DNA from 2 places in the Paracoccus sp. SCN 68-21 genome. Region 2 is predicted to be linked to the other one. Evidence: riboswitches for the same ligand, from Rfam matches in the RefSeq annotation. Region 2 holds a riboswitch; the other holds the start of a gene.
The links. A riboswitch is a leader RNA that binds a small molecule or an ion and turns the genes downstream of it on or off. The one in region 2 is predicted to bind cobalamin.
Positions count from the first base shown of each region.

Region 1: another riboswitch for cobalamin. It lies ahead of ABS73_RS08220 (ABC transporter substrate-binding protein); the one in region 2 lies ahead of ABS73_RS15870 (DUF1636 domain-containing protein).

Region 1 covers NZ_MEES01000019.1:31,259-45,669, reverse strand. Annotated here, with positions in the region: gene ABS73_RS08270 (amino acid ABC transporter substrate-binding protein) at 1-632, opposite strand, end outside; gene ABS73_RS08265 (enoyl-CoA hydratase/isomerase family protein) at 788-1,402, opposite strand; gene ABS73_RS08260 (DUF2125 domain-containing protein) at 1,478-3,004, shown strand; gene ABS73_RS08255 (TldD/PmbA family protein) at 3,071-4,435, shown strand; gene ABS73_RS08250 (3'(2'),5'-bisphosphate nucleotidase CysQ) at 4,422-5,216, shown strand; gene ABS73_RS08245 (fatty acid desaturase) at 5,220-6,242, opposite strand; gene ABS73_RS08240 (LysE/ArgO family amino acid transporter) at 6,414-7,025, opposite strand; gene ABS73_RS08235 (cytochrome ubiquinol oxidase subunit I) at 7,307-8,746, shown strand; gene cydB (cytochrome d ubiquinol oxidase subunit II) at 8,749-9,780, shown strand; gene ABS73_RS08225 (DUF2474 family protein) at 9,780-9,884, shown strand; cobalamin riboswitch at 9,912-10,130, shown strand; gene ABS73_RS08220 (ABC transporter substrate-binding protein) at 10,227-11,228, shown strand; gene ABS73_RS08215 (FecCD family ABC transporter permease) at 11,225-12,289, shown strand; gene ABS73_RS08210 (ABC transporter ATP-binding protein) at 12,286-13,047, shown strand; gene ABS73_RS08205 (thiamine ABC transporter ATP-binding protein) at 13,035-13,721, opposite strand; gene ABS73_RS08200 (ABC transporter permease family protein) at 13,711-14,411, opposite strand, start outside.
Region 2 covers NZ_MEES01000073.1:803-15,213, reverse strand. Annotated here, with positions in the region: gene ABS73_RS15915 (cobalamin biosynthesis protein) at 1-64, opposite strand, end outside; gene cbiE (precorrin-6y C5,15-methyltransferase (decarboxylating) subunit CbiE) at 46-1,236, opposite strand; gene ABS73_RS15905 (cobalt-precorrin-6A reductase) at 1,238-1,972, shown strand; gene cobJ (precorrin-3B C(17)-methyltransferase) at 1,948-2,676, opposite strand; gene cobI (precorrin-2 C(20)-methyltransferase) at 2,673-3,410, opposite strand; gene ABS73_RS15890 (precorrin-8X methylmutase) at 3,410-4,039, opposite strand; gene cobG (precorrin-3B synthase) at 4,039-5,139, opposite strand; gene cobN (cobaltochelatase subunit CobN) at 5,136-8,309, opposite strand; gene cobW (cobalamin biosynthesis protein CobW) at 8,323-9,366, opposite strand; gene ABS73_RS15870 (DUF1636 domain-containing protein) at 9,369-9,740, opposite strand; cobalamin riboswitch at 9,842-10,050, opposite strand; gene cobO (cob(I)yrinic acid a,c-diamide adenosyltransferase) at 10,092-10,721, shown strand; gene otsB (trehalose-phosphatase) at 10,822-11,544, shown strand; gene ABS73_RS15855 (alpha,alpha-trehalose-phosphate synthase (UDP-forming)) at 11,554-12,900, shown strand; gene aroQ (type II 3-dehydroquinate dehydratase) at 13,172-13,597, opposite strand; gene ABS73_RS15845 (asparaginase domain-containing protein) at 13,639-14,411, opposite strand, start outside.

The DNA.
Region 1 (14,411 bases), on a different contig from region 2:
TCGTCATTGCGGAAGGGCAGGGCATTGCGGATCTCCGAGAACGGCTCTCCGGCCAGCTCCAGCGGCAGCGGGCTCTGCGCGATCACCTGCGCGGATGACACGCGGTCCATCACGAACGCATCGACCCGGCCCAGGGCGGTGTCCTGTTCGATGTTGCTCTCATAGGTGCGGATGTCGATCTGATCCGCATTGGGCAGTTCGCGCAGCAGCTGTTCGAAATTCGACCCCAGGTTCACCGCGACCGTCTTGCCGTCCAGGCTTTCGGGGCCGGTGATGCCCGCCGCATTGCCTTCGCGGGTCACGATCTGCGCGCCGTCATAGACATAGGGCTGGGTGAAGGCAAAGGCCGCCTCGCGTTCGGGGGTGATGGTGATCTGGTTGGCGATGGTGTCGATGCGGTTCGATTCCAGCGCGCCGATCAGACCCGAAAAGGACATGGTGACGAATTCGACCTCGTTGCCGGTCTCGGCGGCGATGGCGTTCAGGAAATCGACCTCAAAGCCCTGCAGTGTGTCCGCGCGGGTGAAGGTGAAGGGGAAATAGCCGCCCGACATTCCGACCCGGATCGTGTCGGCGGCGGCGGGCAGGGCGGTGGTCAGCGCCAGAATGGCGGCCATGATGGGGGTGCGCATCGGAAAACTCCTTTGGTTCTTGGGCCTTACCTGCGATCGGCGCGCCCGGTCCGCAAGGCTGTGGCGGCAGAAAAGGACAATCATCGGCGCGGCCCCGCATCGCGAAGGACAGGCCGTCTGCCCAAACGGCCCGCCGCGAATGTTGTTCCGACCGCTTAGCGCGTCATCGCCTTGATCGCGCCGACATGGGCGGCGTCGGCGGCCAGCGCATCGGTGGCCAGCGCGCGGGCGGCATCGGCCAGCTCGGGCGCCGGGTGCAGGCGGTCGACCAGGCCCCAGGCCAGCGCCTCGGGGGCCTCGATCCGGGCGCCGCCCATCAGGATCATCCGCGCCCGCGCCGGTCCCACCAGCGCCACCAGCCGCCCCGGATCGCTGGCCTGCGGCAGAAAGCCAAGCCGCATCACCGGATAGAAGAACCGCGCCTCGGGCACCGCCAGGCGGATGTCGCAGGCCAGCGCCATGCCGAAGGCGCCGCCCGCCAGTGTGCCGTTCAGCGCCGCGATGGTCAGGCAGGGCAGGGCGGCCAGCGCGGCGGACAGATCCTCCCATTCGGGGGCGGTGGCCAGACCCGCGCGGGCCTCGTCCAGGTCGGCGCCTGCGGAAAAAATGCGCCCCGTGCCGGTCAGGATCAGCGCGCGCGCCCCGCTGCCGCGGGCGGCATCGACACCCGCGCGCAGGTCGCGCAGCATCGCGGCGGTCAGGGCGTTCGCCTTGTCGGGGCGGTCGATGGTCAACAGGGACAGGCCGTCCCGGTGCTGGCTGTGGATCACGACTTGTTCCCTTTCCCTTTCGGCGTCACTGTGTCAGAAATCCCGCCAATTTCAGGTTTGCGAAAGGTATCCGCCATGAACCGCCCCCTTGCAACCTCGGCCCTCGCGCTGATCCTGGCCGCTGGCCCCGTCCTTGCCGACGTCACCCCTGCCGAGGTCTGGCAGAACCTGCGCGACAGCTATGAGCAGATGGGCTATCAGGTCCAGGTCGGGTCGGAGGACGCCGCAGGCGACGCCCTGACCCTGACCGATGTGACGCTCAGTTCGGACGAGGCCGAGGCCGCCGAGTTCTCGTTCACCATGCCCCAGATCGCGCTGACCCCGGTGGGCGACGGCTCGGTCCGGTCGGTGATCGACGGCCAGATGACCTTGGTGATGCGCGATGCCGGCCCCGAGGGAGAGCCGATGGGCTTTGACATGACCCTGGACGCGCCGGGCAACGAGACGATCTCGTCGGGCACCCCCGACGACATGCGCCACAGCTTTGTCATGCCAACCATGGCCCTGTCCGGCCGCGCGCTGGACAGCGAGAACGACGCGCCCCTGACCGCGACCCTGACCGGGGTCGAGGGCGTCCAGACGATGACGCGGGCCGCCGATGGCAGCGGCGCGCAGACCTATGAGGGCCGCGCCGACAGCATGGAGATGTCGCTGACCGCCAGCGGCCCCGCGCTGGACGCCCCCGAAGGGTCGGAGGCCACCGACGATTTCGCCGCGACCTTCACCATCAACGACCTGACCATGAGCGGCGACGGCACCACCCCCGCCGGAGAGGTCAATTTCGGCAGCCAGCCGACCCAGGCCCTGCAGGCCGGGTTCGCGGGTCAGGGCACCTTGGGCATGGGCGCGACCACGGGCACCTTCAGCGCCAGCGCGCTGCGCGCCGACGGCCCCGACCAGGAGACCAGCGGCAGCTTCGAGGCCGCAAGCGGCACGCTGGCCGTGTCCATGAGCGCCGAGGGTCTGTCCTATGAGGGCGGCCTGACCGACATGGCGGTCAACCTGACCTCGTCCGACATGCTCTTCCCCATCGCCTATGCGGCGGCCGAGAACCGGTTCCGCCTGGCCATGCCGGTCGTGGCGTCCGAGGCGGAGCAGCCCTTTGCGCTGACCTATCTGTTGGACGGGCTGACGCTGGATGACGCGATCTGGCAGGCGATGGACCCCGAGGCGACCCTGCCCCGCGACCCCGCCCGCCTGTCCATTGACCTTGAGGGGCTGGCGGTGCTGACCGGCAACTTCATGGACCCCGACGCCGCCGTCCCCGCCGAGGACGAGATGCCCTTCCTGCCGCGCAGCCTGTCGATCCGCGATTTCTCGATGTCGGCGGTGGGGGCCGAGGCCGATGTGTCGGGCGAGCTGACCTTTGGCGATGACCCGACCCAGCCCATCGGCACGCTGTCGGGCACCTTCTCGGGGGTGAACACCTTCCTGGACCGCCTGGTCGCCATGGGCGTCGTCCCGGCCGAACAGCTGATGGGCCCGCGCATGATGATGGCCATGTTCGCCCGCCCCGTCGACGGCGCCGAGGACCAGCTGCAGACCGAGATCGAGTTCCGCGAGGGCGGGTCGATCTTTGCCAACGGCCAGCAGATTCAGTGACCTCCGACGCCTGACATCGGGCCGGGGCATGCGTCCCGGCCCCTTCCCTTGCCGCAAGAGAGACCCATGACCGCTGCCACCGACGACCCCCTCCGCCTGAAACGTCTGGCCGAGGCGCTGATCGACGCCGCCCGCCGGGCCGGGGCCGACCAGGCCGATGCGCTGGCGGTGGACGGTCGCTCGGTCAGCATCGACGTGCGCGCGCGCGGTCTGGAACAGGCCGAACGCGCCGAGGGGATCGAGATCGGCCTGCGCGTGCTGATCGGCGGGCGTCAGGCGGCGGTCTCCTCCTCCGATCACGGCGATCAGGCCATCGCCCAGATGGCCTCGCGCGCCGTCGCCATGGCGCGCGAGGCCCCGGTGGACGACCATCTGGGCCTGGCCGATCCGTCCCAGCTGGCGCAGGCCCGCGACGCGCGCGGTCTGGACATCACCGAGGACGCGCCCGAGCCGGACCCCGCGCATCTGCAGGACATGGCCCTGCGCGCCGAGGCCGCCGCCCTGTCCGTCCAGGGCATCACCCAGGTCGAGGCCGCGAATGCCGCCTATGGCCATCGGCGGATGTGGCTGGCGGCGACGAACGGGTTCTCGGGCGGCTACGGGCGCACCACCCATGCGCTGTCGGTCGTGGCCATCACGGGCGAAGGCCTGCGGATGGAACGCGACTATGCCGGCGAATCGCGGGTCCATGCCGCCGACCTGCCCACCCCTGAGGAGATCGGCCTGCTGGCCGCGGAACGCACCCTGGCGCGGGCCGGCGCGAAAAAGCCGCCGACCGGGGCCTTTCCGATCCTGTTCGACCGGCGCGTCTCGGCCTCGCTGATCGGGCATCTGCTGGCGGCGGTGAACGGCAGCGCCATCGCGCGGGGTGCCAGCTGGCTGCGCCGCGATCTGGGCGAGCCGGTCCTGCCCCCCGGCATGGATCTGGTCGAGGACCCGCTGCGGCCCCGCTATCCCTCGTCGCGGCCCTTTGACGCCGAGGGGCTGGCCACGCGCCGCCGCCTGATCGTGGCCGATGGCGTGCTGCAGGGCTGGACGCTGGATCTGGCCACCGCGCGCAAGCTGGGCATGGACAGCACCGCATCGGCCTCGCGCGGCCTGGCCTCCAGCCCGCAGCCGGGCCACAGCAACGTCATCCTGACGCCGGGCACGGCCAGCCGCGACGACCTGATCGCGCGGATGGGGACCGGGCTGGTGGTGACCTCGATGCTGGGCGCCTCGGTCAACGGGACGACGGGCGATTATTCGCGCGGCGCGGCGGGGTTCTGGGTGCAGGATGGGCGGATCGCCTGGCCGGTCAACGAATGCACCATCGCGGGCAACCTGCGCCAGATGCTGATGACGCTGGTGGCGGCGGATGACGCCCTGCCCTGGCGCGGCCATGAGGTGCCCAGCCTGCTGGTCCAGGGCATGACCGTTGCAGGGGCCTGAGTCGTTGCAGGGCGCGCAGGCCGATCTGGACCTGCTGACCGCCGCGGCGCGCGGGGCGGGTCAGATCGCGCTGCGATACTGGCGGCGCGATCCGCAGGTCTGGGACAAGGCCGATGACGCGGGCCCCGTGACCGAGGCCGATCTGGCCGTGAACGACGCCCTGCAGGCGCATCTGATGGGCGCGCGCCCCGCCTATGGTTGGCTGTCCGAGGAATCCGAGGCCGATCCGTCGCGCCAGGATGCGCAGCACTGCTTTATCATCGACCCGATCGACGGCACCCGCGCCTTCATCGACGGGCAGGAGGGGTTCGCCCATTCGCTGGCCGTCGCCCGCGACGGCCGCATCGTCGCGGCGGTGGTGCATCTGCCGGTGCCCGATCTGACCTATGCCGCCCATGCGGACGGTCCGGCCGCGCTGAATGGCCAGCCCATCGCCCCCACCGATGCCGGGATCGAGGGCGCCCGCGTCCTGACCTATCGCGCCATCGCCGATTCGCCCGATTGGCGCGACGGCATGCCGGGGTTCCGGCGCGAGTTCCGGTCATCGCTGGCCTGGCGCCTGTGCCTGGCGGCCGAGGGGCGGTTCGACGCCGCCCTGTCGCTGCGCGCGGCCTGGGAATGGGATATCGCGGCGGGCGCCCTGATCGCGGAACGCGCGGGCGCGCGGGTGACCGACCGGCGCGGCCAGCCGATGCGGTTCAACAGCACGCGCGCGCAGGTGGACGGCCTGATCGTGGCGGGCCAACGGCTGCACGGGCAGCTGCTGGCGGCGCTGGTCTGACCCTCAGGCGATGCCGTAGCGGGCGCGGGCCTCGGCAAAGGAGATCAGCTTGCCCTGGGGGTCGTCCCACAGGTGCAGGCGCACCGCCGACAGGCTTTCGCGGATGGTCAGGCGCTGTGCCTCGGCCAGCTCGCGGTGGTCGCGGATGACCTCGCCCAAGCGGTAAAAGGGGATGCGCGAATACAGGTGATGGACGTGGTGGATGCCGATATTGCCGGTCAGCCAGCGCAGCGGCTGCGGCAGCACATAGTGAGAGCTGCCCTCCAGCGCCGCATCGTGGATCTGCCAATCCTCGGCGCGCGACCAGTGGGTCTCCTCGAACTGGTGCTGGACATAGAACAGCCAGACGCCGATGGTCGCGGCCACCACCACGGTCGGCAGGAACACCACCAGCACCGGCAGCCAGCCCCCCGCCCACACGATCAGCGCGACCAGCACCGCGATGGCGGCATTGGTGCCCATCGCCGACATCCAGTACTGCCGCTGGCCCATCAGGCCCAGGGGCAGGCGGTTCTGCAGGATGAACAGATAGCTGGGGCCCAGCACGAACAGCACCATCGGATGGCGGTACAGCCGGTACATGAACCGCCCGAACCCGCTGCGTGCCCGGTATTCGTCGATGGTCAGCGTCATCACGTCGCCGATGCCGCGCTGATCCAGATTGCCGTGATAGGCGTGATGGATCGCGTGGGTGCGTTTCCACACCGCATAGGGGGTCAGGGTCAGCACGCCCAGGCTGCGCCCGACCCAATCCTGCGCGCGGCGGTTCTTGAGGAACGAGCCGTGCCCGCAATCATGCTGAATGATGAAGATGCGGACCAGGAACAGCCCGTTCGCCGCCGCCAGAATCAGCGCCAGCCAGGCGCTGACCGACAGCGCGGCCCAGGCCAGCGCCCAGACCGCCATCAGCGGCAGCAGCGTCACGGCCAGTTCGAACAGGCTGCGCGGGGTCGAGGGGTCGCGATAGCGCGCCAGCGTGGTCAGCCATTCGCGGGCGCTGCGGGGGGATAGAGGTTGGTCGAGCATCAAGGCCTGTCGTTCTGCGTCCAGCCGTGCCGGCGCCTGTCGGGAGCCGGCGGGCGTGCGGGGCCGGTGAGGCACCACGGCGCCAACGGCCTTGTGGGTGCGGTTGCAGTTAAGGCCGTGCGCGCGGTTTTTCAACAGATATGATGCCGCAGTCACGGGGTTTTGCCCCCGTCAGCCCGCGATCCACGGCCACAGCAACCGCAGGGCGATGGCCCACATGACCAGCGCCACCGCCAGCTCCAGCCGCCGCCACGCCGCCGGGCGGGCAAAGACCGGCCGCAGCCATGCCGCGCCATAACCCAGGCTGAAAAAGAACAGCAGCGACCCGGTCATGGCGCCCGCGGCAAAAGCCACTTCGCGCCCTGGAAACTGGGTCGAGATGGCGCCCAGCAGCACCACCGTGTCCAGGTAGACATGCGGGTTCAGCCAGGTGATGGCCAGACAGGCCAGCAGCACCCGCCCCAGCCCCTGCGACCCGCCCGGCGCGGCCTGCAGCGCGTCCTGCGCGGTCAGGGCCGCGCGCAGGCTGCGCGCCCCGTACCAGATCAGGAAGGCCGCCCCCGCCAGCCGCATCACCGGGTCCAGCCAGGGCATCCGCGCCATCAGCACCCCGGCCCCCGCCACCCCCGCCGCGATCAGCACCGCATCCGAGATCGCGCAGGTCAGGCACACCGCCAGCACATGCCGCCCGCGCAGCCCCTGACGCAGGACAAAAGCGTTCTGCGCGCCGATCGCCAGAATCAGGCCAAGTCCGGTCATCAGGCCGGTCAGAAAGACGGTCATGGAGGCTCTCCGCTGCGATGCCCCGCCCTAGCGCGCCGGGGCCGATGAGGCAAACCGTAGCGGCCGGGGGGTGGCGCTGGACGGCAGGCCGGTGGGCAGATCGGCCACAGCGCAGGGGGGCGTGACATCAAGGCTCTTGCATGTGTCGGGGGGGCGGGCGCACAATTCGACCATGTTCAGGGGTGCGGGCCACGGCGCAAGGTCGCGGGTCGCCCGGACCCGGAACGCCCGTCCCGAACCGGCCACGCCCCGGCGCGTGCCTTTGCCGTGAAAGGCACCCGATGTTCGACAATGCCGACGCGATCCTGCTGGCCCGCATTCAGTTCGCCTTCACGGTCAGCTTCCACTTTCTGTTTCCCGCCTTCACCATCGGCCTGGCCAGCTTTCTGGCGGTTCTGAACGGGCTGTGGCTGTGGACCAAGGACAGCAAGTATCTGGATCTGTTCCGATACTGGGTCAAGATCTTTGCCCTGGCCTTTGCGATGGGCGTCGTGTCGGGCATCGTGATGTCCTATCAGTTCGGCACCAACTGGTCGGTCTTTTCCGACAAGGCGGGACCGGTCATCGGCGGACCCATGGCCTATGAGGTGCTGTCGGCGTTTTTCCTGGAGGCCGGGTTCCTGGGCATCATGCTCTTCGGCCGCGAGCGCGTGGGGCCGACGCTGCACATGGTGGCCTGCGCGGCAGTGGCCCTGGGCACGGCCTTTTCGGCCTTCTGGATCCTGTCGGTGAACAGCTGGATGCATACCCCGGCCGGGTTCGAGATCGACGCCGCCACGGGTCAGTTCCTGCCCACCGATTTCTGGCAGGTCATCTTCAACCCATCCTTTCCCTATCGCCTGATGCACACGGTCACGGCGGCCTATCTGACCACGGCCTTCATCGTCGGGGGCGTCGCCGCCCTGCACCTGCTGCGCCACCGGCATCGCCGCGACCGCGTCAGCCCGGCCACGCGCACCATGTTCAGCATGGCGATGTGGATGGCCGCGATCTTTGCCCCGGTCCAGATCGTGCTGGGCGATTTCCACGGCATCAACACGCTGGAACATCAGCCTGCCAAGGTCATGGCCATGGAGGGCCATTTCGAAAGCCACGAGGCAGGCGCGCCGCTGTATCTGTTCGGCATCCCCAACCAGGAGGAGCAGCGCCTGGACTATGCCGTCGGCATCCCCAAGCTGTCCTCGCTGATCCTCAAGCACGACCTGAACGCGCCGCTGGCGGGCCTGGACACCATCCCACGCGAGGATCAGCCCCCCGTGGCCATCGTCTTCTGGTCGTTCCGCATCATGGTGGCCCTGGGGTTCGCGATGCTGGGCATCGGGCTGTGGTCGCTCTGGGCGCGCTGGCGGGGCGTGCTGCATGACAGCCCGATGCTGCACCGCGCGGCGCTGGCCATGGCGCCGTCGGGCCTGATCGCCGTGCTGGCGGGCTGGGTCACGACCGAGGTCGGGCGCCAACCCTTTACCGTCTATGGCTATCTGCGCACCGCCGACAGCGCCGCGCCGCTGGATGCGGCGGCGGTAGGGGCATCTCTGATCGCCTTTATCGTCGTTTATTTTGCGGTCTTTGGGGCGGGGACATACTATATCCTGCGTCTGATGAACCGCGCCCCCAGCAGCAATGAGCCGCGCCTGAAGGACGATCTGGACAGCCCGATCCGCACGGCGGGCACCACGCCCGCCCAGCAGCACCCGACCCGCCGCATCCAACCCGGAGAGTGACCATGCCCATTGCCGAAGGCGTTTCGCTGGATCTGACCGTCATCTGGGCCTTCATCATCGCCTTTGCGGTGCTGGTCTATGTGATGCTGGACGGGTTCGACCTGGGGTTGGGCATGCTGTTCGCGGTCGAACCCGAAGGCCATGACCGCGACGTCATGATGAACTCGGTCGCGCCGGTCTGGGACGGCAACGAGACCTGGCTGGTGCTGGGCGGGGGCGGGCTGTTCGCGGCCTTTCCGCTGGCCTATGCGCTGATCCTGCCCGCGCTGTATGCGCCGATCATGGCGATGCTGCTGGCGCTGATCTTTCGCGGGGTCGCGTTCGAATTCCGCTGGCGGACGACGCGCTGGCGCAAGGTCTGGGACGTGGCCTTCATCGGCGGATCGGCGATGGCGGCGCTGGCGCAGGGGATCACTCTGGGCGGGCTGCTGCAGGGCATCGACATCGACAAGGCCGCGCGACAGTATTCGGGCGGCTGGTGGGACTGGCTGACGCCCTTCACGCTGATGGTGGGCGTCGCGGTCATGGTCGGCTATGCCCTGCTGGGCGCGACCTGGCTGGTGATGAAGACCGAAGGCCCGCTGCAGGACCGGATGCGCAAGCGGGCCTGGGTCCTGGGCGTCGCGACGGTCGTGTTCATGGGCGTGGTCAGCCTGTGGACGCCGTTCCTGCAGGACGGCTATTACAGCCGCTGGTTCGGGGGCTGGAACATCATCCTGGCGGCGGGCGTCGGGGCGGCGGTGCTGGCCCTGGCCTTTGGCATGTTCCGCACGCTGATGGTCAATCACCACGACTACTGGCCGTTCCTGTTCGCCCTGGGCATGTTCATCCTGGGCTTTGCGGGGCTGGGATTCTCGATGTTCCCCTATATCGTCCCCGTCCAGGTCACCATCTGGGAGGCCGCCGCCCCCGAGAACAGCCAGATCTTCATGCTGGTCGGCGCCTCGGTGCTGATCCCGGTGATCCTGGCCTATACCGCCTATTCCTATTGGGTGTTCCGCGGCAAGATCGACCCGAACGAGGGGTATCACTGATGCCCGCACCCCTGCGCAAGCTGGGCTGGTTCGTGGGATTGTGGCTGGCCAGCGTCGCGGTCATCGGCACGGTGGCCTTCCTGATCCGGCTGTGGATCGTCTGATCCGCGCTTGACGCGCCCCGCCCCGCGCGCCATTCAGGCGGCGATGGTTTCCGGCGGGCCAAGGTTCCTGCCGGATGAAAAGGGAACGCGGTGAGGTGTAGCCATCAGGCGCCGAACCCGCGACTGCCCCCGCAACTGTAAGCGGCTAGGCTGTTCCGACGATGCCACTGTCCCCTTGGGGGGCGGGAAGGCCGGAACAGCCCGCGATCCGCCAGTCAGGAGACCTGCCATCATCGACACTTCAACCGGGCGGGGTGCCCTGGGGACGTGCGATGTCGTGGCCCCCGGGTCCTTGCGCGCGGTTTTCCGGCCCCTGTCCCCGTTCTTCGGGAAGGAAGACGGATGACACGGCTTATTTCGGTCGCAGCCCTGCTGCTGGCCCCCCTGATGGCGCAGGCCGCGCCGACCCAATACCCGCTGACCTTGGACAATTGCGGCTGGCCGCTGACCTTTGACGGCCCGCCCGACAACGTGGTCTCCATCGGGCAATCCACGACCGAGATCCTCTATGCGCTGGAGGCGCAGGACCGCATGGCGGGCACCGCGCTGTGGTTCAACGAGGTGCTGCCCGCCTATGCCGAGGTGAACGAGGGGGTCGAGCGCATCGCCGACAACATGCCCGGATTCGAGGCTGTGGTGAACAAGCGCCCCGGTTTCGTGCCGACGATGTTCGACTGGATGATCGGCGCGCAGGGCGTGGTGGGCACGCGCGAGCAATTCGCCGATCTGGGCATTCCCGCCTATGTCATGCCGACCGATTGCGCGCAGAAGAACAACACGGTCGGCGCCGACGGCACCCGCCTGGCCGACTTCGACATCGCCACCCTGTACCAAAGCATCGACGAGATCGCGGCCATCATGGACCTGTCCGACCGGGGCGACGCCCTGATCGCCGACCTGCGCGCCCGAGAGGCGGCGGCGGTCGATCGTGCGCAGGCCCTGGACCTGCCCGATGCCTCGGCGGTGGTGTGGTTTTCATCGGCGCATCTGGAGGTCGATCCCTATGTCGCGGGCGGGCGGGGCATCCCGGCTTGGATGCTGCGCGCCTTGGGGCTGCGCAATGTCGTGACCTCGGACGAGGAATGGCCAACCGTGGGCTGGGAAACCATCGCCCGCGCCGACCCCTCGGTCATCGTGATCGCGCGGATGGACCGCCGCCGCTTTCCCGCCGATGACCACGAGGCCAAGCTGGAGTTCCTGGCCCGCGACCCCGTCACCAGCCAGATGACCGCCGTGCGCGAAGGCCGCATCATCATCCTGGACGCCGAGGCAATGCATGCCGGCATCCGCATGATCGACGGGCTGGAGGCGCTGACCGACGCCATGGCGGACCTGCCGCGATGAGCGTGGCCACGGCCAGCCCGCCCCTGACCCGTCAGGGGCTGCGTGCCGCCCGGCAGGCGGCCTGGGTCGCGGCGGTGCTGGCCGCGGCCCTGCTGGCCGGGATCTGCATCGGCGAGACCCCGATTTCGGTGACGACCGTCCTGCAGGTACTGGCCAACCGGTTGTGGGGCGCCGATCACGCACTGGACGCGATCGAGGCGGGGATCATCTGGTCCTATCGCCTGCCGCGCACGCTGGTCGCGGGGGCCTGCGGGGCGGGGCTGGCGATCTGCGGGCTGGTCCTGCAATCGCTGCTGCGCAACGCGCTGGCGGACCCTTGGCTGCTGGGCATCTCGGCGGGGGCCTCGACCGGGGCGGTGCTGGTGACGGTGGCGGGTGTGGGCGGTGGCATGGTCGCCATGTCGGGCGGTGCGCTGATGGGCGCGCTGACCGCCTTCGCGCTGGTCGCGGGGCTGGCGCGGCTGTCGGGCGGCGGTCCGGGCGCGCGCGGCGCGGGTCAGATCGTGCTGGCGGGCATCGCCGGATCGCAGCTGTTCAATGCGCTGACCTCCTTCGTGATCGCGAAATCGGCCAGCGCGGAACAGGCGCGCGGGCTGATGTTCTGGCTGCTGGGCAACCTGTCGGGCGTGCGCTGGCCCGATGTGCATCTGGCCGTGCCCGCCGCGCTGATCGCGCTGGTGGTGGTGGCGGCCCATGCGCGCAGCCTGGACGCATTCGCCTTTGGCGCGGAATCGGCGGCCTCTCTGGGGGTGCCGGTGCGGCGGGTTCAGGTGGTGCTGATCGGTGCCGCGGCGATGGCGGCCGCCGTGATGGTGTCGATCACCGGGGCCATCGGTTTCGTGGGGCTGGTGGTGCCCCATGCCGCGCGGCTGCTGGTCGGCGTGCGGCACGGCCGGCTGGTGCCGGCATCCGCGCTGATCGGGGCGGTGTTCCTGATCGGGGCCGATATCCTGTCGCGGGTGCTGATCCCGGGGCAGGTCCTGCCCATCGGCGTCGTGACCGCGCTGGTCGGCGCGCCGATCTTTGCGGTGATCCTGATCCGCCACCGGGGGGCGTCGTGATGCTGTCGGGGCAGGATCTGACCCTGCGCCGCGGCGGCGCGCGCATCGTCGACGGCGTGACCCTGGCGGTGCAGGAGGGCGAGGTTCTGGGCCTGATCGGCCCCAACGGGTCGGGCAAATCGACGCTGATGCGGCTGCTGGCCGGGCTGCTGCGCCCCGACCGGGGGCAGGTCACGCTGGAGGGCCAGCCGCTGGCGGCCCTTGGGCCGCGCGGGGTGGCGCGCCGCCTGGCCTTTGTCGCGCAATTCTCGGAGACGGCACAGCGCCTGACCGTCCGCGACGCGGTCGAGCTGGGCCGCACCCCCTGGCTGGACGCGCGCGCCCCCTGGTCGCCCCAGGACGAGGCGCATGTCACCCACGCCCTGTCCCTGCTGGACATGGCGGGGTTCGAGGCCCGCGATTGGGCCTCTCTGTCGGGCGGTGAGCGTCAGCGCGTCCATATCGCCCGCGCGCTGGCCCAGACCCCGCGCATCCTGATGCTGGACGAGCCGACGAACCATCTGGACATCCGCCACCAGCTGCAGGTGCTGGAACTGGTGGCGCGCCTGCCGCTGACCGTGGTGATGGCGCTGCACGACCTGAACCAGGCGATGCGCTGCGACCGGCTGGCGGTGATGCAGGCGGGGCGGCTGGTGGCGCTTGGCCCGCCTGCGCAGGTGCTGGACGATGCGCTGCTGCGCGACGTCTTTGGTGTGCGGGCGCAGCGGCTGACCGACCCCGATGACGGCAGCGCGATCCTGCGGTTTCAGCCCAGATAGGCGCGCAGCCCCGGTGGCGGATTGTCCAGCAGAGGCCCGGTCGGGCGCGGCGGGTGGACGCGCCCCCCCTCGACCAGCAGGGTGTCGGGGGCAAAGGCGCGGGCATCGGCGGGGTCATGGGTGACCATCAGCACGGTGGTGTCGGCGGCGATCTGCGCCAACAGGGCCAGCATCTCGGCCTTGAGCGCGGGGCCAAGCGCCGCGAAGGGTTCGTCCAGCAGCAGCAGGGGGCGTGCCCGCAGCAGCACGCGGGCCAGCGCCACGCGGCTTTGCTGGCCACCTGACAGGGCATCGGGGCGACGCTCGCCCATGCCGGACAGGCCGACCTGGTCCAGTACCTGGGCCACGCGGGCCTGCTGCGCGCGGTTCAGCCGCAGGTCCGGGCGCAGGCCCATCCCTATATTTTGTTTTACGCTCAGATGCGGAAACAAATTGTTGTGCTGAAACAGGATCGAGACGGGGCGTTTTCCAGGCGGCATCGCGGTGATGTCCTGCCCCTCCCACAGCAGGCGTCCTTGGGTCGGGGCCAGAAACCCCGCCACCAGCGCCAACAGGGTCGATTTGCCAGAGCCAGAGGCACCGATGACCGCATGCCTGCCTGCGGGGACGGTCAGGTCGGCGGCCAAGGCGAAATCATCCTGACGCAGCAGGATGTCGCGGAACTCAAGCGCCATGGCGGCCTCCCCTGTCAAAGGCCCAGAACAGGGCCAGGCTGATCATCATCAGCAGCAGCGCGCAGGCCGCCGCATCCGCCATCCGATATCCGTTCATCAGCTGATACAGCATCAGCGGCAGCGTCGGATTATCGCCCGCGAACAAGGTGATCACGCCCAGATCGCCCATCGCCAGCGCCGCGGCCAGCCCCGCGCCAAAGCCCAAGGGCCGGGCCAGGCGCGGCAGCACCAGCAGCCGCAACCGCGCCCAGCCCCGCAGGTCCAACGATGCCGCCAGCCGACCGTAATCCTTCTGCAGCGCCCGCGCCGCCGGGATCAGCGCACGCAGCGCGAAGGGCAGGGCCATGGCCGCGTTGATCAGCGCCGTGACCGGCAGAGCCATCTGCTGCGGCGTGACCGTCCCGCGCAGCAGGATGAACAGCCCCGTCCCCAGCACCAGCGGAGAGGCGATCAGCGGCAGCATGCCCGCCCCCTCGACCCACCGCGCGCCGCCCCGCGCCACCGTCAGGGCCAGCGCCAGGGCCGCGCCCGCGCAGAGCAGCGCCGAGATCACCGCCATCAGTACCGACCGCCGGGTGGCCTGCCAGACCTCGGGCGGCAGGGTGGTCAGGCGCGGCAGCCCGGCCAGCGTGACCGAGATCAGTGGCGCCAGCAGGAACGCCGCCGCCGCCGCGATCACCGCCGCATCCG
Region 2 (14,411 bases):
GCAGCGCGGCGGACAGGTCCGCCAGCGGCGTGCCGGGACGACAGCCTATTCCGGCGATGCGCATGTCACGCTCCATTGCACGATGGGGCGGGCGGCGGTCCAGCCGCGCATCCGGCCCAAGGGGGCGGCCTCGGCGATGTCGATGCGCAGCAGGCGGCCGCCATGGCGGGCGTGACAGTCGGCCAGCAGGGCCTCGGTCTCCAGCGTCACGGCATTGGCGACCAGACGCGTGCCGGGGGTCAGCCGGTCCCACAGATGCGCGATCAGCGCCGCATCCGCCCCGCCGCCGACAAAGATCGCATCGGGGCTGCCCTGCGGCAGCGCGCCAGGGGCCGCGCCGTGGATCGCGGTGACGCGGCCGCCCAGCCCGAAGGCGTCGATATTCGCGCGGATGGTGGCGATGCGGTCGGCGCGCGGCTCTACCGTCACGGCGCGCCCCCCGGCCAGCGCCCATTCCACCGCGACCGAGCCCGAGCCGCCGCCGATATCCCACAGCATCTCGCCTGCGCGCGGAGCCAAGGCGGCCAGCGTCAGGGCGCGGATGGGCGACTTGGTGATCTGTCCGTCATGGGCAAAGCTGTCCTCGGGGCGGCCCGGCACCGAGGACAGGCCAAAGCCGCGCGGCAGATCCGCCCCGTCGATGGCCACCGCCACGGGTGCCGCGCAATCCAGCGCAAAGGCATCGGCGCGGGTCTGGCGGACACGCTCCTGCGGCCCGCCAAGACGCTCCAGCACCGTCAGCCGCGCAGCCCCGGCGCCCTGGTCCACCAGCCATGCGGCCAGGGCGGCGGGCGCGTCGCCGTCGCGCAGGGTCGCGATTATGCGGCAGCCGCGCGCCAGATGCGGGCGCAGGCGCGACAGGGGGGCCGCGTGCAGGCCCAGGGTCACCACCGCCTCAAGCCGCCAGCCAAGGCGTGCGGCTGCCAGCGACAGCACGCCGGGGGCGGGCAGGGCGCGCCATTCGTGCGGCTCCAGCACGGCCGCGATGCTGCCACCCGCGCCGCACCAGAACGGATCGCCCGACACCAGCGCCGCCACGCGCGCGCCCCGCCGCGCCAGCAGAGGCGCCAGATCGAAGGGCACCGGCCATGGCTGCCCGGCCACCCCGGCCAGGTCCAGCAGACGGGGCGCGCCAAAGACGACCTGGGCCGCGTCCAGCGCGGCACGGCTTGCATCCGGCAGGCCCGCCGGTCCATCCTCGCCCATGCCGATGATCGTCAGCCAGGGGTCAGACATGATGCGCGTCCTGCTGCTGGGGGGCACGACCGAGGCCAGCCGCATGGCCGCCATTCTGGCGGGGGCGGGGGTCGATGCGGTGTTCTCCTATGCCGGGCGCACGGCGGCACCTTTGGCGCAGCCGCTGCCCATGCGGGTGGGCGGGTTCGGGGGCGCCGATGGGCTGGGCCGATACCTGCGCGACCAGCGGATCACCCATCTGATCGACGCGACCCATCCCTTTGCCGCCCAGATCAGCCGCAATGCGGATGCCGCCTGCCATGCGGCGGGGGTGCCCATGCTGATGCTGCGCCGCCCGGCCTGGCAGGCCGGTCCCGGCTGGACGCAGGTGGCGGATATCGCGGGCGCGGTCACGGCGTTGCCCGTCACGCCCACGCGGGTGTTCCTGGCCATCGGCAAGCAGACCCTGGCCCCCTTTGCCGCCCTGCCGCATCGCTGGCTGCTGCGGTTGGTCGATGCGCCCGACGTGGCCCCCCTGCCGCACGCGGAGGTGGTGATTGCCCGGGGCCCTTTCGATGTCGCGGGCGACCGGGCGCTGATGGCGGCGCATGGCATCACCCATCTGGTCGCCAAGAACAGCGGCGGCGCGGGGGCCAGCGCCAAGCTGCAGGCCGCGCGCGATCTGGGCATCCGCGTGATCATGATCGACCGGCCCCCGGCCCCCGACAGGCCCCAGGTTCCCGCACCAGAGCAGGCGCTGGACTGGCTGCATCAGACCGCCCCGCGCGGGGTATAGACCCACCGGCCCACCCGCCGCGTGGCCGCGTTTCCGACCAGCACCACGGTGCGCATGTCGGCCATGTCGGGGGTGGCCTCCGCCAGCGTGACGACGCGCAAGGCCTCGTCCGGGGTGCTGACGGCGCGGGCAAAGATCAGCAGGCGGCCGGGTTCGCATTCCTCGCGCAGGACCTCCAGCACGCGGGCGAATCCCTGCGGCCTGCTGGCCGAGCGCGGGTTGTAGAAGGCCATCGCGAAATCGCCCCGCGCCGCGTGGCGCAAGCGGTGTTCGATCAGCGCGATGGGTTTGAGGTTGTCCGACAGGTTGATCGCGCAGAAATCATGGCCCAGGGGCGCGCCGGCCCGCGCCGCGGCCGCCAGCATCGCGGTGATGCCCGGCAGGATGCGGATGTCGGGATCGCCCCCGGCCTCCTCCAGCGCCTCGAACAGGGCCGAGGCCATGGCGAACACCCCCGGATCGCCCGAGGACACGATCACCACCCGCGCACCGCCTGCGGCCAGCGACAGCGCGTGGCGGGCGCGGTCCAGCTCCACCCGGTTGTCGCTGGCATGCAGGGTCAGGCCGGGGCGCGCGGCCACGCGGGCGACATAGGGGATGTATCCGATCACGTCGGTCGCCTGTTCCAGCGCGGCGGCGACTTCGGGCGTCACCATGGCGTCGGACCCCGGCCCCAGCCCCGCGACGGTGATCCAGCCGCTCATTCCGCCACCCGCGCCATGGGGCGCCGCCCGTGCCCATGCACCAGCAGGATCGCGAAATAGGGGCAATCGTCGTCGGCCACATCCGCCAGGGGCGCGATGCGCTGGCCGGGCATGGTACCGCGCTCGATCAGCCAGGCGTCGGCCAGACGACCGGATGCCGCCAAGGCGCGGCGCAGCTTGGGCAGGTTGCGGCCGGTCTTCATCACCACCAGCGCGTCGCTGCCCTGCATGTGGCGGATCAGCTCCGATTCGGGCAGGGTGCCCATCAGCACGGTCAGCACATCGTCGCCCCAAGTCATCGGCTGACCAAGCGCGTTCCAGCAGCCGACCATGCCGGGAATGCCGGGGATCACCTCGACCTGGGCCAGCCCCTGCAAACGGATCTGCAGATGCATGAAGCTGCCGTAAAGGAACGGATCGCCCTCGCACAGGACGACCACATCCTCGGTCTGCGCCAGCTGCGCCAGCCGCGCGGCCCAGAGGTCATAGAACCCCGCCAGCGCGTCGTTGTAATCAGGGTGGTCAAAGGGAATTTCGGTCGTGACCGGGTATTCCATCGGGTATTCGACCGCATCCGGCGCCAGCATGCCCTGGACGATGCGGCGCGCCTGACCGGGCCTGCCGGGCTTGCGGAAATAGGCGACGTGGCGCGCGCCGCGCACCGCCCTGTCGGCCCGGACCGAGATCAGGTCCGGATCGCCCGGCCCCAGCCCTGCGCAGATGATGCGTCCCATCATTCCCTCCGGCTGGCCAGCGCGTTGATCGCGGCGACGGTGATGGCCGACCCGCCAAGGCGGCCCCGCACGATGACCGACGGCACCGGGGGCGCGGCCATCAGCGCGTCTTTCGATTCCGCCGCGCCGACAAACCCCACGGGACAGCCGATGATCGCGGCGGGGCGGGGGCAGGCGGGGTCCTCCAGCATGTTCAGCAGGTGGAACAGCGCGGTGGGCGCGTTGCCGATGGCCACGACCGCGCCCTCCAGGAAGGGGCGCCACAGCTCCAGCGCGGTGGCGCTGCGGGTGTTGCCCATGTCGCGCGCCATGTCGGGCACGCGCGGATCGTTCAGGGTGCAGATGACGGCGTTGTCGGCGGGCAGGCGCGGGCGGGTGATGCCTTCGCTGACCATGCGCGCGTCGCACAGGATCGGCGCACCTGCGGCCAGAGCCGCGCGGGCCGCGGTCGCCATGCCGGGGGTGAAGGCCACGTCGCGCTCCAGGCCCACCAGTCCCGCGGCATGGATCATGCGGACGACGACGGGTTCCTCATCGGTGTCGAAACGCGCCAGATCGGCCTCGGCCCGGATGGTGGCAAAGGACTGGCGATAGATGGCGGCGCCGTCCTTTTCATAGTCATGGGGCATCACAGAACCTTTGGCAGTTGATCGGGGTGCAGGCCGCGCAGGGCGGCCACGTCATGGGCGCGACCGTGCCGGATCAGGTCGAACCCGGCGGGCGTCGCGGTCAGCGTCACGTCCGCCGCGCGGGGCCAGCCGCAGCCCTTGGCGCAACCGCTGACATGCAGGATCGCTCCGTCGGGAACAAGGGTGGCCAGGCTGCGCGCGACGTCACGGGTCGGGCCATGCCCCTGCGGACAGGCGGGCGCGCCGGGGCAGGCGCGCAGGCGCAGCCGCGGGTCGGCGGGGTCCGCGATCAGCCCGTCCAGCGCGGGCAGGGCGCGCGCCCCCTGGGCCAGCAGCATCCGCCACGGCGTCAGGCGCAGAGGCGCCAGCCGGGCCAGCCGCCGCAGCGTGTCGGGTGGGATCTGCCCGAATTCTAGCCCGACGAGCATGCCCTGCGGCACCCGTCCGGGGGTCTGCGCGGGCTCGCCGTCCGTGGCCGCCAGCGTCGCGCCGGGGGGGCACGCGCCGCCCGCGATCAGCGCGGCCATGCGCCCCCGGCCCTGCGGTGCGCCGCCCTGATCCAGGAACCAGCGGGCCAGCGCGATCGCCTGGTCATGGCCGCCAAAGGCAGCGCCCTGCGCCATGCCGTCGGCGCGCAGGATCAGGCCGCCGGGGCCGCGTTCGATGCGGATATCGGCCGGATCGCGGGTCAGGACGGGCGCGGGGCCGGTATCGACGGCAAAGCCGAACTTGGCGGGCAGGGGCAGGCCGCTTTCGGCCAAGGTAGTGGCCAGTTCGGCCGCTAGCGCATCGGTTTGCGCCGCCGCAAAGGGCGTGACGATGATGTTGCGCCGCTGTTCGGTCGCTGTGTCCGCGTCGATCAGGCCGTGCTGGCGCAGCGCGGCGATCAGAGGCGCGTGGGTCGCGGGCGTCACGCCACGCAGCTGCAGGTTGGCGCGGCCCGTCAGTTCGATCACGCCGTTGCCATGGGCCTCGGCGGCATCGGCGATGGCCTGGGCCTGCGCATGGCTCAGCCGCCCGCCGGGAGGGCGGATGCGCACCACCCATCCGTCGCCCGATTCCATCGGGCGCAGCGCGCCGGGGCACCAGCCGCGGATCACGACAGCCCCGCCGCGATCGAGTTGCGCCGCGTGACCCACAGCCCCGCATCGTGCAGCCGCTGGAACAGGTCGCGCATGGCGGCCAGCGCCTCGGGGTTCGCGCCCTGCATGAAATCGACGATCTCGGGGCGGCCCAGGGTCGCGTCGTGATACAGGTCGAACAGATGCGCGGGTACCGCCCCCGCCAGATGCGCAAAGGCCGCCATGTGGTCCAGCGTGGCGGCGATCTCGGCTGCGCCCCGGTATCCATGCGCGGTCATCGCATCGGCCCAGGCCGGGTCGGCGGCGCGGGCGCGGGTGGTGCGGGCGATCTCCTCGGTCAGGGTGCGGGCGCGGGGGCGGTCGGGCTGCGTCGCGTCCAGGTGGTACAGCGCGGGTGCCGCGGCCCCGATCCGCGCCATGGCGGCGGCGAAGCCCCCCTCATGCGCGGCATAATCGGCAGCCAGCAGCAGGTCCGTCTCGGGCAGGTCCTGCGCGTGGACAAAGCTGTCGGCGCGGGTCAGCCGCGCCTCCAGCGCGTCGCGGGCCTCGTGGCTGGTGCCATCCGCGCCGATCGCCCAGCTGGAGGCCGCAATCCACGCCTCGCCCGCCGCCGCACGCGCCTCATCGGTGAAGGTGTCGGGCGCGGTGCCCATGCCCAGCCCGTACTGGCCGGGCTGCGGGCCGAACACCCGCGCGCCCCCGGCATAGGGGTTCTGGTCGGGGGCCTCGTCGCGTGCGGCCAGCGTCGCGGCCCCGGTCTGAAACAGCTGGGCCAGCACCGGGAACACGTCGCGGAACAGGCCCGAGACCCGCAGCGTCACGTCGATCCGCGGTCGGCCCAGCAGCGCCAGCGGCACGACCTCGACCCCCGACACGCGGCCCGACCCCGCATCCCAGACCGGCTTCAGCCCGGCCAGATGCAGGGCCATGGCGAATTCCTCGCCCGCGGTGCGCATGGTCGCGCTGCCCCAGAGGTCCACGACCAGCCCGCGCGGCCAGTCGCCGTGATCCTGCAGGTGGCGGCGCAGCAGCTCCTCGGCCAGTTTCACCCCCTGCGCATGGGCGGATGGCGTGGGCACGGCGCGCGGGTCCACGCTGAACAGGTTGCGCCCCGTGGGCATGACGTCCGACCGCCCCCGATTGGGCGACCCGGACGGCCCCGGCGGCACAAAGCGCCCGGCCAGGGCGGCCATGAGCCCGTCCCGTTCGGCCTGACCGCAGGCGCCGCTGCCCCAGACATGCAGCCCCTCTCCGTACTGGCTTTCCTTGATGTCGCAGACAAAGCGGTCGATGCGGGTGATCGCCTCGGCGGCGCTGGCATCAGACGGGATGCCCAGATCGGCCTCGACCCCCAGGGCACGCGCCTCGTCGCGGATCGCGGCGATCAGGCGGTCGCGGCGGGCGGGGTCCAGCCCGTCGGCGGTGGAATATTCGTCCAAGGACCGCTCCAGCCCCGCCATGCCGGGGGGCAGGGCGGCCTCCCGCATGGGCGGCGGCATATGGCCCAGGGTCACGGCCCCGATGCGGCGCTTGGCCTGCGCGGCCTCGCCCGGATCGTTGACGATGAAGGGATAGATCACCGGCATCGCGCCCAGCAGCGCCGCGGGCCAGCAGTCGCCCGACAGCGCCACCGCCTTGCCCGGCAGCCATTCCAGCGTGCCATGCGCGCCCATATGGATCAGCGCCTGCGCGCCTTGCTGCGCCAGCCACAGATAGAAGGCCACATAGGCATGGCGCGGCACGCGGGTCAGGTCGTGATAGCTGTCCTCGCGCCCCGCGCGGTGGCTGCGCTCGGGCTGCAGCGCCAGGATCACCGGCCCGTGCAGGCTGGCGCGCAGGTGAAAGGCGCCGTCGCGGCAATCGGGGTCGGTCTCGGGCGGCCCCCAGGCCGCGTGCAGATTGTCCTGCAGGACCTGCGGCAGGCGGGCCAGGGCGGCACGATAGTCGTCCAGCGGCCAAGCCACGGTCCCGTCCGGCATCGCGGGCAACTCGGCGCCCAGCATCGCCCCAACGGCCTGCGCGGAGGCCGGCGCGTCCAGCCCCACGGCATGGGCCTGCTGCCAGTCGCGCCCCGGATAGGTGGACAGCACCATCGCCACGCGGCCCGCCCCCTGCGCCAGCGCGCCCCAGGCCACGATGCGATCCACCGCCGCCGCGACCAGCGCCGGGTCGGGGCGGTGGGCAAAGCGCGAATATTGCAGGTCAGGGTCGCGCGGGGCAGGCGACTTGAAGCTGATCAGGCCTGCAAAGATGCGGCCGTCCACCTCGGGCAGGACCACGTTCATGGCCAGGTCCGACGGCGACAGCCCGCGTTCCGCCCCGGCCCAGTCCCGGCGGCGGTTGGTGGACAACGCCACCTGAAAGACCGGGCCGGGGAAGTGGGCAAAGGGCGCCTCGGTTCCCGCCGAAAAGGCGGTGGCATTCACCACCATCGCGGGCGGCTGCGGCAGCGCCGCGTGCAGCCAATCGGCCAGCCCCGCGGTCTTGAGCGAGGGCGCAAAAGCCCCCACCGCCGCGATGCCCCGCGCCCGCAGCGCCCGGATCAGCGCGTCGATCGCCGCCATGTCCGCCGCCGCCAGCCAGCTGCGATAGAAGGTCACCAGCGCGTGTGGCGCCCCCGGATCGGCGATGACGCCGTGATCCGGGTCATAGAACCCCATCTGCGGCAGCGTTTTGATGCCAGGCACCGGCGCCGCGTCCAGGCCCGCCGCTATGGCCAGCTGCGCCAGCGCCGCCTGCGCCGCCACCGCGCCGCCCTGTTCGCAATGCCGCCGCAGCACGCGCAGCACCGATGCGGGCACGGTGGACATCTGATCCAGCCGCGCATCGTCGCGCCCGTCCGCGGGCAGAACCGCCAGCGCGATGCCCTGCCGCCGCGCCAGATCCTGCACGGATGCCAGGCCATAGGGCCAATAGGCCTCTCCGCCGATGATGCGGATCAGGATGCCGCGTGCCCCCGACAGCGTCTGTTCGACATAGGTATCGACCGAGACCGGGTGCCGCAGCGCCACCAGATTGCACAGCCGGGTGGAGGGCAGGCCGCCCGCCGCCCGCTTCCAGCCTTCCGCAAAGGCCCCCAGGTCGCTGTCCGAAAAGGACAGGACCACCAGATCCGCCGGCGTCTGGCCGGGATCATAGGGGGCATCAGACTGATCCAGCCCGACCTGTTCGCGAAAGATGACATGCATCAGGCAGCCCCGGTCATGCGGGCACACCGTCCAGCACGGCGCGGATCGCGGCCATGTCGATATGGTCATGCTCGGCGATCACCACCAGCCGCGACCGGCGCGGGCTGTCGCCCCAGGGCCGGTCGTACTGGTGCCGGACGCGCCCGCCCACGGCCTGGACCAGCAGGCGCATCGGCTTGCCCGCGACGGCGACGTGGCCCTTGACGCGCAGGATGTGCTGTTCCGCGGCCAGCCGCGCGATGCGGGCGGCCAGGTCGGCGGGGTCGGTGATCTCGGGCAGGTCGATGACGACGGTGTCGAAATCCTCGTGCTCGTGGTCGTCGGCGCCGTCATGGTGGCTGGGACGGGCGTCCAGGTCGTCCTCGGCGGCCTTGCCCAGACCCAGAATCAGGCGGGCGTCGATGGCGCCCTCGGTGACGGTCAGGATGGGCAGGGGGCGCGGCGCCTCGGCCTCGATCACGGCGCGGGCGGCTTTGATGCCCGCCTCGCCGGCCAGATCGGCCTTGGTCAGCAGCACGACATCGGCGCAGGCGATCTGATCCTCAAAGACCTCGGACAGGGGCGTCTCGTGGTCCAGGCTGTCATCGGCGGCGCGCTGCGCGTCCACGGCGGCCACGTCGGGGGCAAAGCGGCCCGCGGCCACGGCCTCGGCATCGGCCAGGGCGATCACGCCGTCCACGGTGATCCGCGACCGGATCGCGGGCCAGTCGAAGGCCTTGAGCAGCGGTTTCGGCAGCGCCAGGCCCGAGGTCTCGATCAGGATGTGATCGGGCTTTTGCGGCAGCGCCATCAGCGCCTCCAGCGTGGGGATGAAATCATCGGCGACCGTGCAGCAGATGCAGCCGTTCGACAGCTCCATGATGTTCTCGGCCGGGCAGCTGTCATCGGCGCAGCCCTTGAGGATGTCGCCATCCACACCCAGGGTGCCGAATTCGTTGACGATGACCGCCAGGCGCAGGCCGTTCGGATTCGCCATCAGATGCCGGATCAGCGTCGTCTTGCCCGAGCCCAGAAAGCCGGTGATCACGGTGACGGGGGTTTTCACGAGGTCGGTCATTGTCACTCCTGCGGGGGGAAATGCGGGGGAATCCGCGCAAGGCTCTGCTTGCGGAAGATGGCGGGGCGTTCGCGCCAGGGCACGACCCCGTCGGCGGTGGCGGCATAGGCGCGGGCGCCTGCGGCGATCTCGGCGGCGTCCTCAGGCGTCAGGCGGCCATAGACATAGGACCACTTGGCCGGACCCGACAGGGCCACGGCGCAGCCCTGCGAACAGGCGGACAGGCATTCGACGGGGCGGATCTCGACCCCTTCGGGGGCGGTGCGGGTCAGCACCTCCATCAGCCGCGCGCCGGGGCGGGGCGCGCAGGGATCGGCATCGGGGTCGGGCAGGGCGCCGCGACAGGTGGTGCAGACATGCAGAACAGCGCGCATCGCGGGCCTTCCCTTGGTCGGGGGCAAAGGGGCAGGCCGAAAGGGGGCGGCACGGAAAGGATCCGCCCGTCGCCTGCCGGTTGCGAAACACCCCGTTCGCCCGTCATCGTCAGGTGCTGGCAGGTCTCCCGGCTTGCGGATTCAGGGTCTCCCCAACGGTCGTCCCACCTTCCCAACCCCGTGGGGCCAGTGGATCGGGCGACCTTTCCGGTCACGGTCGCGGGGGCGGCTGCGCTTGGGGTCCGTCAGGACCCTGTCGCATTCCCTCTTCGCCTGCCTTACGACAGGAACCAACACGGGCCCACCAAAAGCCCCGCGCCCGCGATTTGTCAACCATTGAGGAGCCGCACCATGACCCCAACCGACCCTGTTCCCGCCGATGATCTGGACCGCCACGCCGCCAAGATGGCCAAGAAAAAGGCCGCCCGCGACCGGATGATGCAGACCAAGACCGGCGAAAAGGGCCTAATCATCGTCCATACCGGACCAGGAAAAGGCAAATCCTCCAGCGGGTTCGGCATGATCATGCGCTGCATCGCGCATGGCATGCCCAGTGCGGTGGTGCAGTTCATCAAGGGCGCGTGGGACACGGGCGAACGCACGCTGCTGACCACGCATTTCGGCGAGATCTGCCAGTTCCACGCCATGGGCGAGGGCTTCACTTGGGAGACCCAGGACAAATCGCGCGACATCGCGGCGGCGGCGGCGGGCTGGGACAAGGCCAAATCGCTGATCCGCGACCCCGCCATCCGCATGGTCCTGCTGGACGAGATCAACATCGCTTTTCGCTATGGCTATCTGGACGTGGCCGAGGTGCTGGCCTTTCTAGAGGCTGAGAAACCGCCCATGACCCATGTCGTGCTGACCGGCCGCGGCGCCCCCGAGGCGCTGATCGAGGCCGCCGACCTGGTGACCGAGATGACCCAGATCAAGCACCCCTTCCGCGCCGGCATCAAGGCGCAGGCGGGCGTCGAGTTTTGACAGCGCGCGCGATTGAATGCACAAAAGATCACATGGCGGTGAACCTGCGGGCCTGTCTCAGGGTTCACCTTGTGAAACCTGAACGGAGTGTCTCGTGCCGATGACCCTGCCCCTGCTGTCCCCCGATGCCGCGCTGTTTCTGGATTTCGACGGCTGCCTGGTCGATATCGCGCCGCGCCCGGACGCGGTCGTCGTCAGCGCCGCGCTGCGTGACCGCCTGTCGGCGCTGCATCGGCGGCAGGGGGGCGCGGTGGCGCTGATCTCGGGGCGCGACGTGGCCGACCTGCGCGGGCACCTGCCCGATTTTCCGGGCTTTGTCGCGGGCAGCCACGGGTCCGAGCTGTCGCTGGAACCGGGCCGCATCACCACCCTGCATCAGGTCGATTTCGACGCGCCCGCGCTGCACCGCGCGGCCCGCGACCGCGCCGCCCCCCATCCCGCCCTGCTGGTCGAGGAAAAGCCCCACGGCGTCGCGCTGCATTACCGCGACGCGCCCCAGCTGCGCGATTTCGTCGAGACGGTGATGCAGGATCTGGCCGCACAGCATCCGCATCTGGTGCTGCAGCCCGCCAAGATGGCGCTGGAGCTGCGCCCCGGCGGCGTCGGCAAGGACAGCGCCATGGCGCATCTGCTGACCCTGCCGCCCTTTGCGGGCCGGATGCCGGTCTTTGCGGGCGACGACACCACCGACGAACCCGCCATGGCCCACGCCCAGTCCCAAGGCGGCTTTGCCATCAAGATTGGCGACGGGCCCACCGCCGCCCATCACCGCCTGTCCGACCCTGCCGCGCTGGCCGCCTGGCTTGACGCATCTCTGACCTGAGGAAACCGCATGTCCCGCCTAGTCGTCGCGTCGAACCGCCTGCCTTTGGGCAAGAATCCGTCGGGGGGGCTGGTCGTCGCGCTGGAGGATGCGCTGCGCAGCTCTGGCGGCGTCTGGATCGGGTTCTCGGGCGAGGTGACCGACCATCCCGCACCGGACCTGCAGGACCATCCGGGCGCCGCCTTCCAGCGCATGTCCTTTGACCTGACCCCGCAGGATCACGAGGAATATTATCTGGGCTATTCCAACTCGATCCTCTGGCCGCTGTGCCACGGGCGGCCGAACCTGATGCGCATCCAGCCCGAATATCTGGACGGCTATGCCCGCGTGAATGCGCTGATCGCGCGGATGATCGTGCCGCATCTGCGCCCTGACGACCGCATCTGGGTGCAGGATTACCACCTGTTCCCGCTGGCCGCCGAACTGCGCGCCCTGGGGGTCGGCAACAAGATCGGGCATTTCCTGCACATCCCCTTTCCCGGCCCGGCCGATTGCGCGGCCCTGCCCAACCCGTCCCAGCTGTTCGACTGGCTGTCGCATTACGACCTGCTGGGGTTCCAGGCCGATCGGGACATGGGCGCATTCGCCGAAAGCGCGCGTCAGCTGGCCGATGGCGATCTGGTCTCGCCCGACCGGTTCCGCATCGCGGGGCGCGACGTGCGCACGCAGGCCTTTCCCATCGGCATCGACGCGGCTTCGTTTATGGCCGAGGCGGTGGACGCCCCCGACAGCGACCGCATGCGCATGCTGACCGGTGCCAAGATGATGATCGGGGTGGACCGGCTGGACTATTCCAAGGGCATCCCACAGCGGTTCCGCGCCTATCAGCTGCTGCTGGAAAAGATCCCCGACCTGCATGAAAAGATCAGCTTCCTGCAGATCGCGCCCCCCACCCGCGGCGCCGTCGAGGCCTATCAGACCATCCGGGAGGAGACCGAGCATCTGGCAGGCCGCATCAACGGACAGTTCGCGACGCTGAACTGGACCCCGATCCGGTTCATCCACCGGCCCTTTCTGCGCCCCGTCCTGGCGGGGCTGTACCGTCAGGCGCGCATCGGGCTGGTCACGCCGCTGGCGGACGGCATGAACCTGGTGGCCAAGGAATATGTCGCGGCCCAGAACCCCGACGATCCGGGCGTGCTGATTCTGTCGCGCTTTGCCGGCGCGGCCGAGACGATGGACCAGGCCCTGATCATCAACCCCCACGACCCGCATGATCTGGCCGTGGCGATGGCCCAGGCCATGCGCATGTCGCAATCCGAACGCCGCGACCGCCACGCCGCCCTGCTGGAGGGCGTGGTCACCCATGATGTCGCCTGGTGGTCGCGGACCTATCTGGAGGCACTGGCAGGATAGGCGCGCGAATCGGCTGATGGGTCTGTCTGGCGCGTTTTCTGCACAACGAACGGGCAATGCGCCGGAAATCAGCACGTCACGGCGGCATCGCCTGTCGCGCCTGCTGCGTTGCAGCGTCGGGCGGTGACAGGCCCGCCGGACAGGCGCAAGGTGAACTCATGAAGCAGATGCTTCGTGGCGTCCTCCTCCCGGTCCGGCCACGGACCATTTCCGGAAAGCCGTCGGTTCCCGCGCACCCCTCCTCCCTGCGCCCGGAACCGGCGGTTTTTTGTCAGATCAGCGTCGCCACATGGCGCAGCGCGGCGACATAGCCGCCCAGGCCCAGCCCCGCGATCACCCCATCCGCCCGATGCGACACATAGGAATGGTGGCGAAATGCCTCGCGCTTGTGGACCTGGCTGATATGGACCTCGATCACCGGGCCGTCGAAGGCGTTCAGCGCGTCCAGCACCGCGACCGAGGTATGGGTCAGCGCCGCCGGATTGATGACGATGGCCGCAGCCTCAAGGCGCGCTTCGTGGATCCAGTCGACGATCTGCCCTTCCCAGTTGGATTGCAGGAACCGGATCTCATGGGGGCGAGCGGCGTCGCGGCACAGCGCCTCCAGGTCGGACAGGGTGGCGTGGCCATAGACCTCGGGCTGGCGCTGGCCCAGCAGGTTCAGGTTCGGACCGTTCAGGACATGGATCAGCGGCATCGGGGCCTCCTCTGGCTGGCTGTTGCTAGCGCGCGCGGGGGTCAGCCCGCAAGCGCCGTGACCGGGCGTGCGCGCCCCGCCGGGTCGATCAGGCGCAGCGCGGGCGGATGCGCGGTCAGCACCGCCACCGCGCCGGGCGCAGGCGCGCTGGACCAGAGCACCGCCCCGTCATGGGCGATCAGCGCCAGCCGGTCGCCCTGCATCCGCAGCGTGCCGGGGCCGGGGGCCTGCCACAGCACGCACATCCCGTCGCTCAGACGCGGGCCATGGTCGGGGTCGTTCTCCAGCCGCAGCGGCCCGTCAGCCGCCCGCAGCGCCTGACCGGGCCACAGCGCATCCGTCAGCCGGTCGCCGGCCGCGCATTCGCCCGCCAGGCTGCGCGCCAGCAGGGCGGTCAGCGTGGTGCGGTCCCATCCGTGATGAGGGGCCATGGCGGTCAGGATCATCAGTTTGGCCAGCGCCGCGACCGGCGTCATGTCGCCCGCCGCCACCGCGCCGGTCGCCCCGATCCACGCGCCCGCGGCATAGTCGAACGCGCCCACCTGCCCGCCGATCACCCGGCTGGCGATCAGCACAGGGACCCGCGCCTGCGCCAGCGCCGCAGCCATCGCGCCGTCGCCTGCGGGGATGTTGCCGGGGCCAAAGCCCTCCAGCAGCAGGCCGGTCGCGCCGGCGGTTAGTGCATCGCGCACCATCCGCGCTATCAGCGGATCGGCCGCGCGATGATCCGACGGAACGGCGGCAATCTGCGCCACGCGCTGGTCGTCGATGGTGCGGGCCACGGCCTCCAGCTGCGCGCGGACCAGGGCGCGGG